DNA from 2 places in the Ferruginibacter lapsinanis genome. Region 2 is predicted to be linked to the other one. Evidence: riboswitches for the same ligand, from Rfam matches in the RefSeq annotation. Region 2 holds a riboswitch; the other holds the start of a gene.
The links. Region 2 has a riboswitch for cobalamin ahead of LK994_RS06035 (TonB-dependent receptor plug domain-containing protein). Riboswitches for the same ligand answer to the same signal wherever they lie in the genome.
Positions count from the first base shown of each region.

Region 1 (7,734 bases), 1.3 Mb from region 2:
TTATAGATATTTGAAGTATATGGTTCAAAACATTCGTTATTTCCTAAAATTTGAGACGTAGAGGCAGTAGGCATCGGTGCCAACAATAAAGAGTTGCGTACGCCATGTTCCATAATTGATTTACGTAAACTATCCCAATCATAACGATCGCTTGGTTGTACATTCCACATATCAAATTGTAAAATACCCTGACTTAATGGAGAACCTTTAAATGTTTCGTAAGCACCAAATTCTTTTGCAACATTGTTTGATGCTACTAAAGCGCCATAATAGATCGTTTCAAAAATATTCTTGTTCAGCATCTTTGCCATATCACTTTCAAATGGCAAACCTAATAACATGAATACATCCGCCAAACCTTGTACACCTAAACCAATAGGTCGATGACGGAAGTTACTCAACTTCGTTTCAGGGATTGGATAGTAATTGTTATCAATTACCTTGTTCAGATTTTTAGTGACGATCTGAGTGATCTCTAATAATTTTTCAAAATTGAAAGTCTTGCCTTCAACAAAACGAGGTAAAGAAAGTGACGCCAGATTACAAACCGCTGTTTCATTTTCATCACTGTATTCGATGATCTCTGTACAAAGATTGCTGCAGCGTATCGTACCTAAATTCTTTTGATTACTCTTTTCATTTGCAGCGTCTTTATATAAAATGTACGGTGTCCCCGTTTCTATTTGCGATTCTAAAATTGCATTCCACAAATCACGTGCAGGAACTGTTTTCTTTGCTTTTCCTTCAGCTTCATACTGCTCATACAATGCTTCGAAAACTTTTCCATGATTGGTGTGGAGGTCTTTTGCTTCATTCGGGCAGAACAAGCTCCAGTTGCCATTCTCTTCTACCCTTTTCATAAACAGATCAGGAATCCAAAGCGCTAAGAACAGATCTCTTGCTCTCATTTCTTCTTTCCCATGATTTTTTCTCAGGTCTAGAAATTCAAACACATCTGCATGCCATGGTTCTAAATAAACAGAGAATGCTCCTTTGCGTTTTCCTCCGCCCTGATCTACATAACGTGCTGTATCATTGAATACCCTCAACATTGGAATGATTCCGTTACTTGTACCGTTTGTTCCTTTTATATAACTACCTGTAGCTCTGATATTATGAATGTTTAAACCAATTCCTCCTGCAGATTGAGAGATCATGGCACAGTTTTTTAACGTATCATAGATACCAGCAATACTGTCATCCTTCATACTCAGCAAAAAGCAACTGCTCATTTGCGGTTTTGGTGTACCAGCATTGAATAAAGTTGGAGTTGCATGAATAAACCATTTTTCACTCATCAAATTATAAGTTTCAATCGCAGCATCAATATCTGTTTTATGAATTCCCAATGCAACTCTCATAAACAAATGTTGCGGACGTTCAACTATTTTACCGTTAACTTTTAATAAGTAAGATTTTTCCAATGTTTTAAATCCAAAAAAATCAAAATGATAATCTCTTTCATAAATAATTGATGCATTCAACACATCCTGATGCTCTTGAATGATAGCCCAAACATCATCAGCGATCAATGGAGCCACCTCGCCTGTTTTCTCATCAACATAATTATACAATAATCCAGCTGTTTCTGAAAATGACTTTAATGTATTTTTATGCAAATTAGAAACAGCTATACGTGCTGCCAATACTGCAAAATCAGGATGCTTAGTGGTAAATGATGCTGCGGTTTCCGCAGCCAGATTATCTAATTCTGTAGTGGTAACATTATTGTAAATACCTGCAATTACTTTTTTTGCGATTTCAATAACATCTTCATTCTTTAATTGCAAACCGTAACTCAGCTTCATTACTCTCGAAGTGATTTTATCAAAGTGTACGGCTTCACTTTTGCCATTGCGTTTTATTACTTTCATGTGTTAGAGAATTTAGGTAGTAATTATATTAAGGGTAATTTTTTATTTAAAAATCTTCATCCATTGTAAATGCTTTCGAACTGCTGTCATTCATCACACCTGCTTTTTGATATTCGCCTACCCTTTTTTCAAAGAAGTTGGTTTTGCCCTGCAGAGAGATCAATTCCATAAAATCGAAAGGATTGGTGGCATTGTAAATTTTATCACAACCCAAGGCCACCAATAATCTGTCTGCAACAAACTCAATGTATTGGCACATCAAGGTTGCATTCATGCCAATTAATCCCACAGGTAAAGCATCGCTTACAAATTCTTTTTCTATCGTTACCGCATCTCTGATAATTTGGGTAACTGTTTCTTTTGGTAATTGATTTATTAAGTGATTGGTATAAAGCAAACATGCAAAATCACAATGTAACCCTTCATCACGGCTGATCAATTCATTGGCAAAACTTAAACCAGGCATTAGTCCACGTTTTTTTAGCCAGAAAATAGAACAGAAACTTCCGCTAAAAAAGATACCTTCAACAGCAGCGAAAGCAATTAATCTTTCTGCAAAACTTCCTTTATCGATCCAGCGTAAAGCCCATTCAGCTTTTTTCTTAACACAATCAATGGTATCAATTGCTCTAAGTAATCTGTCTTTTTCAATCGGGTCTTTAATATAAGTATCGATCAATAGTGAATACGCTTCGCTATGAATATTTTCTATCATCACCTGAAAGCCATACATACAGCGGGCTTCAGGATATTGCACCTCCTGTAAAAAATTAACTGCCAGATTTTCATTTACAATACCATCGCTTGCCGCAAAAAATGCCAGCACATGTTTGATGAAATATTTTTCATCCTCCGTTAACTTATTTGCCCAATCCTGCAAGTCGGCTGTAAGATCAATTTCTTCAGCAGTCCAGAAACTTGCTTCCGCCTGTTTATACATTTTCCAGATATCCTGATGGTTGATCGGAAAGAGCACAAAGCGGTCTTTGTTATCCTGTAAAATCGGTTCGTTCTGCATATTTATTTTTTGATTACCGTCGACACAAATAAGGTGCAAAAAAGAAGAGCAAAATCGTCTACTTTATTATACCGCTACTTTTCCGCCGAAAGTATAGTTTTTGTTATGTCATTGTTAAAGGCAGGTCTTCTGGCTCGTCCTGTTTTTGCTGCCTTCCCATCCGCCTGACGGCGGAAAGTGGCTTTGAGGTGCAAAAATCTTTAAGACTTACAGCTACGGGGATAGCTCCTGAATTGAACAGGATTCCCTTTTAATCTTGTTACTACTAATGAATTGGAAATAGAACTAAGAACCTCAACAACAGTGCAATATTACACCTGATGACGGCAACAATTCGATAATGTTTTTCACAAATTGTTTACAAGTTTTAAAAGTGTTAACAGGCAAGGATTTCACACATAATTGATCGATGTAAAAAGAAATAACTTTATTTTTGGCAATCCTTATTACACTTCCATAAACATGAAAGCATTTTTTTTATCATTTGTTTTTTTACTAATTGCAACAGTTGGATTCTCACAAACTTATACATTTACCGGCAATGGTAATTGGTCAGTATCCTCCAATTGGACTAATAACATCATTCCTCCATTAACATTACCATCAGGAGACAGCATCGTAATAGCTCCGGCCATTAATGACAGTTGTGTATTGGATGTAACTCAAACAATTTCAGATGGAGCTTTTTTTATTGTGGCTACCAATGCTAAGTTTATCATACATGGCAACCTTAATATGAATGTACAGCTTCCTACTGTCACTACTACAAGCCTTGCTGAAATAACAGGTTGTTCTGTAATGACTGGCGGCAATGTAACTGCTGATGGCAATGCTCCTGTAACATCAAGAGGTGTTGTGTGGAGCACTTCGCCAAACCCTACAATTAACCTATCCACTAAAACTTATGATGGTACAGGAAAAGGTGTTTTTCAATCTAGTATCAGTAATTTACAGGCGTCTACCCAATACTACGTAAGAGCTTATGCTACCAATGCAGTTGGCACAGCTTACGGCAACGAATCAAGCTTTATTACTTCAAATACTTTTACTATTGTATTTACAGATTCTCCTACGGTTATTACTAATACAACAGCAACTTCGGGTGGCACTTTTATTACTGATCCATGTTCCCCAATATTTTTTAAAGGAGTGCTTTGGAGCACAGATTCAAATACCGTTGTTTTCTCTAATAAAAAAACATCGGACGGACCGTCAGGAAATATATCAGGCCATTATTCAAGTTTTATAACAGGACTGTTACCTGCTACAACTTATTTTGTTGCAGCTTATCTACAAACTAAAACAAATTTGATCTTCGGTAACATTATTCGTTTTAAAACATTACCAGATCCTCCAGTTGTTACTACCACGTCTATTTCTTCACTAACTAACAACTCAGTTGTTTCCGGGGGAAATGTTGTTAGTGGTGCAGGTATTACCGCTAGAGGAGTTGTGTGGAGTACATCTTCTAACCCGACAGTAAATCTTACAACTAAAACGATAGATGGAACCGGTACAGGTTCATTTATCAGCAATATTGCAGGTCTTTCAAACAATACTACTTATTACATAAGAGCCTATGCTACTAACAGTGGTGGAACGAGCTATGGAAATGAAATTAGTTTTACAACACTGAACGGAGCCATTCTGACAACTAATAGTATATCATCCATTACCAGTACTACCGCTATGAGTGGAGGAAGTATTACTGCAGAAGGAGGAACTCCTGTAACAACAAGAGGTGTGGTATGGAGCACAAGTCATAATCCAACAATTGCGTTATCAACCAAAACTGTTGATGGTAGCGGCTCGGGCAGTTTTACAAGTAACCTTTCAGGGTTACTGCCTGGTGTTACTTATTTTGTCAGAGCATATGCTACTAACAGCGTCATTACCTCGTATGGCAATGAAATTGGTTTTACTACTGTTGATCCCACAATAACAGAAGTTGCTATGTGCAACCAGATATGGTCAGGTAAAAATTTAGATGTATCAACTTATAAAAATGGAGATACTATACCACAAGTTACAGATCGTACTCAATGGAATGCTATGAGAACAGGTGCATGGTGTTATTACAACAATGACCCTGCTAACGGTTCCGTATATGGCAAAATGTATAACTGGTATGCTGTGAATGATCCAAGAGGTCTAGCACCTCAAGGTTGGCATATCCCTGACAATGCTGAGTATACTGATCTTGCTAATTGTTTAGGCGGCTCTACTGTAGGTGGTGGCCCGTTGAAAGAAACTGGTTACATACACTGGAACAGTCCTAATAGCGGTGCAACCAATAGTACAAACTTCACTGCTCTTCCGGGTGGCAATACCAATAGTTCTGATGGCAATTTTGGCAATCTACGTGACTGGGCAGATTGGTGGCTGGCTACTGAAACGGATGCTAATAATGCGGTAGTGATCGCTACAAATAGCTATTCAACTTATTTCCAATCAGTACCAACTACAAAATGGAGAGGTTTTTCAATCCGCTGCGCTAAAGATAAAGTACCAACCATTACAACGACATCACCAACATTGGTCACAACCAATTCTGTCAGATCCGGTGGTACTATTTCTCTTAATGGAGGATATGCAGTTACTGCAAAAGGTATTGTTTGGAGCACAAGCCCCAATCCTACTATAGCACTTACTACTAAAACAAATGATGGGTCAGGTAATACAACTTATATAACTGATATCAATGGATTACAACCATACACTACCTATTACATAAGAGCTTATGCTACGAATAGTATTGGTACAGGCTATGGTAATGAGATCAGTTTTACTACTTTAGATATTCCTTCTTTGGCAACCGATTCGATCAATGGAATATCCAGCAATTCAGGAACAGTATGGTGGAGACTTGTTAATGATAAAGGAAGTGCTGTCACTGCAAAAGGAATTGTTTGGAGTACTAATCCTAATCCGACAATTAACCTCCCAACAAAAACCAATGATGGATATGGTGCCCCGGGGTCATACGGCAATATTATGTCAGGCTTATTACCAAACACTACTTATTATGTAAAAGCTTATGCTACAAATGCGATAGGTACTGGTTATGGTAATGAAATCAGCTTTACCACTTTAACTACAACACCAGCAATTACAACAAATACTGCATCATCAACTACCAATAATTCAACTGTTTCAGGTGGTGTGATCTCTTCCGATGGAGGTAGCCCTATAACTGCAAAAGGTGTGGTATGGAGTACAGCACATAACCCTACTGTTGACCTAGCTACAAAAACCAATGATGGATCAGGAACTGCTTCATTCACCAGCAATATTACTGGTTTGTTATCCAACAAGAATTACTATTTCAGAGCATACGCTACCAATGCTAACGGCACCGCATATGGCACAGAAAAAAATGTAGTAACACTGATAGAACCTTCTTTAAAAACAATTCCAACTGTAGCTATAACAGGCAACACTGCTGTATCAGGTGCTAGTGTATCATCTGAAGGCAGTGTAGTCTTAACTTCAAAAGGTATTGTATGGGATATCAATCCTAATCCGACAATTAACCTTCCAACAAAAGTAACATACAGTGCAGGTGGCACTGGCATATATACCGCAAACATGACAAACCTGACCCCTAACACTGTGTATTATGTAAGAGCATATGTAGCTAATAGTTTGGGTGTATTTTATGGCAATGAACGCAGCTTCACTGCAAAAGATATTATCAGCATACCTGAAGTAAAAACTTGTAATCAGGTATGGATGGCCCGTAACCTTGATGTAGTTACCTATAAAAACGGCGACACAATACCACAAGTAAAATCTGCAACAGAATGGGCTAGTCTAACTACTGGTGCATGGTGTTACAATAACAATAATGATACTGTCAATGGGGTCTTATTTGGTAAATTATATAATTGGTATGCTGTTAATGATCCAAGGGGCTTAGCTCCGCAGGGATGGCATATTCCTACCAGTATAGAATGGGATACATTATCCAACTGTGCAGGTACTTACAGTAATTCTGGTGCAGCATTGAAAGATACAGGCACTATATTCTGGCCAAGCCCGAATACAGGCGCCACCAACAACAGCAATTTTACCGCACTTGCAGGGGGGTACAGAACTTCCGGCGGAGCATTTCTTTTACCAGTAACAGGTAATGCAGGTTCTTTTTGGACAAGTACACAATCTACTTCCAATATTAACTGGGCCTTATGGCGTGGCTTAACTGGTACAAGCAGTACCCTCTCAAGTAACAATGTTGGTGACGATAAAAGAATTGGATATTCTGTCCGATGTGTAAAAGATCAGTAATCGTAAGAATGCCTTAAAAAGTTTACATTTACTTACAGTTAGTGATTGATTCATTATAATAAAATTGATCAACACCTGTGACTAAAACAAATGCCATGAAATTTCTTGAATTACTTCAGATAAAAGAAAATAATCCGGGAGTATCTACCGGTTTACAATGGATCAAATCCAAAGGTGATATCTTTGATTCCTTCTCTCCTGTTGATGGGAAATTAATTGCATCGGTTCAAGGTGCAGATAAAAGATCATACGATGAAGTTATAAATACTGCCAAAACAGCTTTTGCTGAATGGCAATTATGGCCTGCCCCAAAACGTGGCGAAATCGTAAGACAGATCGGTGATAAATTAAGAGAAAACAAATCTGCACTTGGGCAACTGGTAAGTTATGAAATGGGCAAGAGCTTACAGGAAGGATTAGGCGAAGTTCAGGAGATGATCGATATCTGTGATTTTGCAGTTGGTCTATCACGCCAGTTACATGGCTTAACAATGCATAGTGAAAGACCCGGGCATAGAATGTATGAACAATACCATCCACTTGGAGTTGTAGGCA
Region 1 is NZ_CP086063.1:2,704,809-2,712,542, reverse strand. Features, by position in the region: gene LK994_RS11435 (ribonucleoside-diphosphate reductase subunit alpha) at 1-1,874, opposite strand, end outside; gene LK994_RS11430 (ribonucleoside-diphosphate reductase small subunit) at 1,921-2,892, opposite strand; cobalamin riboswitch at 2,995-3,204, opposite strand; gene LK994_RS11425 (fibrobacter succinogenes major paralogous domain-containing protein) at 3,355-7,179, shown strand; gene amaB (L-piperidine-6-carboxylate dehydrogenase) at 7,275-7,734, shown strand, end outside.
Region 1: another riboswitch for cobalamin. It lies ahead of LK994_RS11430 (ribonucleoside-diphosphate reductase small subunit); the one in region 2 lies ahead of LK994_RS06035 (TonB-dependent receptor plug domain-containing protein).

Region 2 (7,734 bases):
CTCGATTTTGAAATAAACAGAGATTATATCGCAAAAAATCTTTGTGTGAATAAGGCTAAACCCAAATCCTGTTGTAAAGGGAGATGTTATTTAAAGAAGAAATTAGATAAATCTGACAAAGAAGATACCCCTGCTAATAATTCAAATAATAAGGACAGAAATGAAGTGTTGTTTTTTGCAGAAATAAAAAACATCCACAATTACACTAGAACAACTACGATAAGTAAGCAAAAGTATTCTGTTCATCAAAATTCGGATATTCCTCAAAATATCGTTGGGTCAATTTTCCATCCGCCTCAGGTGTAGGCTTTCTTCTTTAGTATATCAATTTGATTTAATTATCAGGCAAGATGCCTTGCGATTCACTCAGGTGAATCATGTGGCAATATATGGCCGTGTCAATTATGCTATCTTTTTATAGCTAATATGACGGTGTGTATTTTCTTGCCATTACCATTGCTGTTATCATTCTTAGATTATAAATGATGATGGTGTAAGAAAAAAGATAAAATGAAAAACTCAATAGCAATAATAATATTCATGCACATAATGCTGATAACATCAGCGCAAACCTTTACGGGTAAAGTGTTTGATGGTATTACAAAAGAACCGATTGCAGGCGCTTCAATAAAAGGTAGCGTAATATCCAAACAGATCGTTTCATCAAATGACGGAACATTTAAAATAAATGAAACAATTAAAGAACTGGTGATCAGTATTTCAGCATTAGGATACCAATCTAAAGAAATACTGGTACGACCAGATCAGCATAATTTAATTGCATTGCTCCCTGTTAATAATAGTATGCAGGAAGTAGTAGTAACAGCCAATAGGGAGGCGTCTCTGCGGTCACAGGCGCCAATGGCAATTAGTAAGATCACACCTGCTGTGTTAGATGAAGCAAAGGCTACTGCTGTGTATGAAGTAGTGAATAAAGTGCCGGGTGTGTTGATGGTTAATTATAACAATGAGCAACATGCCATGGCCATACGCCAGCCGATGGGAACCTCTAATTATTATTTATATATGGAAGACGGGATTCCTGTAAGACCGATGGGTGTTTTCAATCACAATGCATTATTAGAAATAAATCAATTCACGATAAGTTCTATTGAAGTAGTGAAAGGGCCGGTGTCGAGTATATATGGTCCGGAGGCAGTAGGTGGAGCAATTAATTTTATTTCCCAAAGACCTACCTCTGTAGCCACAGCAAAAATTGGTGTTCAGTTTGATCAGTTTGGGTACAGACGATTGCAATTATCAGCCGGAAAAAAATTTGGGAAATTCGGAATATATGCAGGCGGTTTAATTAGTGATCAAACCAATAGCTGGATGGCAAGTTCTGATTATAATAAAAGCAGTTGGAATACAAGAATGGAGTATCACTTTTCTCCGAAAACAAGATTGATTGGTACATTTATGTATGCCAATTATTTTTCTAATACATCTGGAACTGTTGATAGTATTGCTTTTTACAATAGATTGTATGTTAGTACTACAGATTTTACCTACAGAAAATCTATGGCGAGCAGAAGCAGGATCACTTTAGAGCATGAATGGAATGATCATTCAAAAAGTTTTATAACTGTTTTTAACAGGATAAATAAACACGGGCAAAATCCGGCTTATGGAATTAAATGGACGTCGGGACAAACTACAGCAAAAGGAGAGATCAATTCAAATGATTTTAAAAGTTATGGAGTGATAGCACAACACTCACAACATTTTAGTTTTCTTAAATCAAATTTGTTGGTTGGCGGGATGTTTGATTTTTCTCCCAATCAATATTGGAGTTACCAGGTTGATCTGAATGCAATGATAAGGCCTGATGGAAAGTCAGTAGATAAATATACGATCAAACAGGAAAGGCCAGACATTCAATTGGCAGATTATGATGCAAATATCCGTAACGGTGCCGCATATGTCCAATATGATGCTACGGCATTAAAATATTTGCGTTTATCATTTGGGTTGCGCTATGATGTGATGTCTTTTTCATATGATAATTACCTGGATAAAACTTCAGGAAATAAAAAATATGAACAGCTTACTCCAAAAGCAGGACTTACCTATGACCTGGGAAATGGAAAAGGGGTGTATGCTAATTTCTCTCAGGGCTTTGCCCCACCAGCGCTGACATCAGTGTTTCGTAAAAAACCGAATTCAACCCCAGCCGAGTTTTATTACAATTTAACATCGGGGCAATTTAATAATTACGAAATAGGCGGATGGGCATCTTTATGGAAAAATAAGATATACGCAGACATTGCATTTTATCAAATGGATGGCAAAAATGAATTGTTAAATATTCGTCAGCCAGATAATTCATTTGACTACCAAAGTGCAGGCAAAACCTTACATCGTGGAGTTGAGTATGGGATCACTATAAAACCTGCAAAAGAATATTGTTTTCGTTTTAGCGGTACTACTGCTTTGCATCGATTCGAAAACTTTTTGGTAAGCACTAAAGTATCCGATCCTGTAAAAAAATTAGATGGCTATATAATGCCCACTTCTCCTAAAACTACTTTCAATACAGAACTGTCCTACTATCCTGCATGGTTGCCAAACTTTCGCAGTGCGATTGAGTGGCAACACCTGGATGGGTGGTATGAAAATCAGATCAATACAATTTGGCACAAAGGATATGATGTTTTTAATTTCAGGATAGGGTATAAGTGGAAAGGAATTGAATTGTATACAAACGTCCTGAATATTGCCGATGCATTGTATGCTACCAGTGCAACGAGAGGTAATAATGCAACCGACAGAACTTCTTTTACGCCTGCGGCTCCAAGAACTTTTGTAATGGGTATTCAATACAATTTTGTTGCAAAGAAATAAAACTGACAAGATGAGTGTAGACAACTATGTTACCCGCTCTTATCATTTATTCATCGGCATATAACATAAAAATGATTCGAAAAAATATTTACAAATGGCATAGAACAATTAGCCTGATCATTGCCATACCGGTTATACTTTGGGCGGCAAGTGGTTTTATGCATCCTGTAATGACCACTATCAGGCCTAAGGTTGGAACTCAGGAGTTATCACCTCAAACAATCGACACTACCAAGATAATTGTATTGCTTCAGGATGCGTTGTTAAAAAACAATATCGACAAGTTTAGTAATTTTCGAATTGTTCAACTGGCTGATAATTGGTTTTATCAAATACAGTTACCCGGGCAAAATGTGTTGCAATATATCAGTACACAAAATGGGAAGTTGTTGAAAAACGGCGATGAGTTGTATGCTCGTTTTTTGGCAAAACAATTTTTGGAAGGAGTAAAAAAAACTAACAGAAATATTTCAGTACCTGTAATATCGGGCCTGCATGATTGTTGTGTAAATGCTGCAACGGCAGTGTTGAATGATACAAGTGGAGCAAAGATCACCGAGGTAGAATTGGTTGAAAAATTTAATGAAGAGTACAAATACATCAATCGTTTTTTGCCTGCATATAAAGTGAGTTTTGAGAGAAAAGATGGGATCAGGATATATGTAGAGACACAACAGGATCGTTTTGCTTTTGCGATGGATAACAGACGGGCAGTTTTTGATACTTTCTTTTCCTGGTTCCATACATTAGGATGGTTAGATTTTTTAGGCAAAGGAAAATTAATGATTGAAATTGTATTGATGTCGATGGCTTTTCTTGCTACATTAATGGGCATTTATATTTTTTGCATTACCAAAACAAAAACGCCGAATGGCAATACTGTTGTAGCTGCCAGGAGAAATCACCGTTGGACTTCAATTGTCATTTCTTTGTTTACATTGATGTTTACAGGTAGCGGCGCATTTCATTTGTTCACGAAGTTTTCACCGGATACAAGAGCTCAATTCTTTACTCAAAATGTATTTACGCCTGTTGACGCTTTGTTGGATATTAAAAAAATATTTGCTGCGGCAGGGGCTCAAAAAAAGATTACTACTATTTCTATTGTAAAAATTAATGGCAAAAATTATTGGCAAGTATTTAGTCAATCAGAAGAGACGAATAAAAAAAATAATATACCCGGGGCTATGGACATGATGAAACGTAAAGTCGCTCCTGCACCATCTGCCATCTATATAAGTACAGATGATCATACTGTATTGAAAGATGGAGAAATGAAATATGCTAATTATTTAGCAACATTATTCAGTAAACATCGGCCGGATGAAATTGTGAAAACAACTGTTATCACAAAGTTTGAGGATGAATACGGTTTCGTTAATAAACGGTTGCCTGTATGGAGGGTGCATTATAACAGCAACAGTAAAGAGCGTTTTTATGTGGAAACAAGTACAGGTAAACTAGCAGCGCATGTAAATGACAAAGATTTGATTGAAGGATACAGTTTTGCTATGCTCCACAAACATCATTTTATGGATTGGGCGGGGAAAAGCGGTAGAGATATCAGTACTATGTTTTGGGCTTTGGCGCAAATTGCTGTAGTAGTGATAGGGTTAACACTATACTTTAAAATGAGGGCCCGAAAAACCAGGCAACAACAATAAATGTTGATGTAATCTTAATAATTATTTAAAAAAATCAATTTCAATCACATTACATTTGCAATGATTTTGGTCCCCGATATCATCGGGGTTAAAAGGGAAGTCGGTGCAAATCCGACGCTATCCCCGTAGCTGTAAACAACAACCCGAATAGGGTAACATTTCAATCTTCATAACCACTGTTGTAATAACGGGAAGGTGTTGAAAATGTGTTGTGAGCCAGAAGACCTGCCACTGTCACGTAACAATCATTCAAAGCTTTCGGGTGAAAGGCATGGAGTGTAAAAGCTGCAAAGCATTTATATTTCTTTCTTTTTTTATTTCTCGGAAGCAGTCACCAAAAAACATTTTTCAAAAATGAAAAAGAATTTTTTTATTGTGGCTGCTGTATTGATCAGTAGTCAGTTGTACGCACAAGACAGTACTAGAAGTTTAAATGAAGTAGTGATCACCGCTACAAAATCAACCATCAAACAATCTCAAACCGGTAAGGTCATTACTGTCATTGGCAGGAATGTATTAGATAGAAGTATGGGAAAAGACCTTGCTCAATTACTTACTGAGCAGGCAGGTATTGTAGTAAATGGAGCCACCAGTAATTCTGGAAAGGACAAGTCGTTGTATTTAAGAGGAGCACAAAATAACAACACCGTTATTTTGATCAATGGAATTCCTTTAGCAGATGCATCGGGTGTGACGGGTGCATTTGACCCAAGGCTTATTCCGATTGAACAAATTGAAAGAATAGAAATTGTAAAAGGAGCACAATCTACTTTATATGGTAGTAATGCTGTTGCCGGTGTGATCAATATCATTACTAAAAAAGGAGCTGATAAAGTAGCTAGAGTGTATGGAACTGTTGCAGCAGGAAGTTTCAATACTTTTAGTACAAATGTTGGTGTAAGCGGAACGATAGAAAATTCATCTTATGATATTGGTTTTATACACAGACAAACGGAGGGTATCTCAGAAGCAAAAGATACAGCAGGCGATAAAAATTTTGATAAAGATGGCTTCAATCAAAATGGCGTATACTTGAATTTTGACGCAGGTATAACTAAGAATTTTCATTTCAAACCTTACTTCCGTTATCAGTATTTTAATGGCGGTTATGATGAGGATGCGTTTACAGATGGAGCAAATACCTACATATCTTCGGTACTTTCTGTTGGTAGTATTTTTCAGGGAAATTTCAAAAAAGGAACAATAACAGCACAGTATGCACATGATGAAACATCCAGATTATACCAAAGCACGAATGGCAATAGTCCTTATGATGGAAGAACTCATACTGCAGAAGTGTATGCAACATATGAATTGTCAGATCATTTGGGAGCCCTTGCCGGATTCGATTACAGAATATTGCAATCATTAGATGATAAGGCTACGCCGAAACGACCAAAAATAAATATCGCAAGCCCTTATGTTTCTTTGTATATAAAAAATATTAGTGGATTTAATGTAGAACTTGGCGGACGTTATAATAAACATTCAAAATATGGAGATAATTTTTCTTATAGCATTAATCCATCTTATCTGATCAATGACAATATTAAAATATTTGCAAATGTGGCATCTGCATTCAGGGCTCCATCTTTAGGAGAATTATATGGACAGTACGGTAGTAATCCTGATCTGAAACCAGAGACATCACAAACCTACGAGGGAGGTGTTCAGGCATCGTTTAAAGATTTTGATGTAAGAGGAACTTATTTCTCAAGAAAAATAAAAAATGTAATTACTACGGATGCATTTTACAATTATGTAAATCTTAACAAGCAAGATGATCACGGCGTTGAAATAGAAGCCACCATTAAAGTGGACAAAAAAATACAGGCAAAACTATTCTATGCTTTTGTTGACGGTGAGGTAACAACTACAAAAGGCGGCAAGGACACTACTTATTTCAATCTTGTTAAAAGACCAAAGCATTCAATTGGCGCAACGATCACCTATCAAATTACACCAAGATTATTTGTAAGCACTAATATGTATAATTATGGTAAAAGAACTGATAACTATTTTGATATGATGACTTACACCAGTTCTGTAGTAGAACTTAAAAGTTATTTTTTATGGAATGCATATGCTTCATTTGATATCTTACCCAAAAAATTGAAACTATTTGTTGATGCAAAGAATTTGTTGAATAAAGATTACTACGAAGTATATGGCTATGCTTCTCAAGGGTTTAATATAACCGGAGGTATCAGCTTCAGATTTTAATAAAGTTTATATTTGATCATTATGACAGACTGGAGTAATACTTCGGTCTGTCTTTGGTTTAATTATTACTTATGTGTGTACACGAAAATAAAGTTTGTCCTAAGTGTAGTGCCGGCTTTGAATGTAAAGTTGGTACGATCAACTTATGCCAGTGCTCCACTATTTCTTTATCCGAAGCGGAGAGAGGTTATATTGAATCTTTATATACGGATTGTCTCTGCGCCAACTGTTTAAATAAACTTAAAGACAGTTACCACCAGTCTAAAAAATTACAAATTGCTCAGGTAAGATTGCATCGCTGAGATTTGTCCTATCTGCTGTAGCCCTTTGCAGTACTCGTTGAAACAAATATATATCTTTGCATAAAATTTTTTCATTGTGAGTTTAAAGGAGATAGCTTTAAAAGAGATTCTTACTGTGTCATTTACACTTTTTGCTGTAATTGATGTGGTTGGTTCTGTGCCTATACTTGTTTCTTTACGTGAAAAGATGGGAGGTGTTATCAAATCTGCACAGGCTACGGTTGTTTCCGGTAGTTTAATGATCTTGTTCTTATTTGTAGGGCAGGAGTTTTTAAAAATATTGGGAGTAGATGTGAAATCGTTTGCTGTGGCCGGTAGTATTGTGATCTTTATTTTGGGGTTGGAGATGGTATTGGGTATCGAGTTCTTTAAACCTGATAGCAATGCTAAAACCGGCAGTGTGGTACCCATTGCATTTCCTTTAATTGCGGGAAGCGGAACATTGACCACAGTAATGAGTTTAAAAGCTAACTACGAAGATGTAAACATATTGATTGGCATCTTAATTAATTGTATAGTTATCTATTTGGTGTTGAAATCTTTAAGGTGGATTGAAAAGTTTCTGGGACCGAATGGTATGTCTGTAATAAGAAAATTTTTTGGTGTGATACTATTAGCCATCGCTGTGAAAATTTTTGGTAGTAATATTGTGAAGTTTGGGAAGTAATTGATATTTATGACTTAATGGGGCTTCTATATCC
Region 2 is NZ_CP086063.1:1,363,107-1,370,840, forward strand. Features, by position in the region: gene LK994_RS06020 (hypothetical protein) at 46-306, shown strand; gene LK994_RS06025 (TonB-dependent receptor) at 511-2,844, shown strand; gene LK994_RS06030 (PepSY domain-containing protein) at 2,916-4,508, shown strand; cobalamin riboswitch at 4,559-4,755, shown strand; gene LK994_RS06035 (TonB-dependent receptor plug domain-containing protein) at 4,863-6,731, shown strand; gene LK994_RS06040 (cysteine-rich CWC family protein) at 6,803-7,033, shown strand; gene LK994_RS06045 (MarC family protein) at 7,110-7,700, shown strand.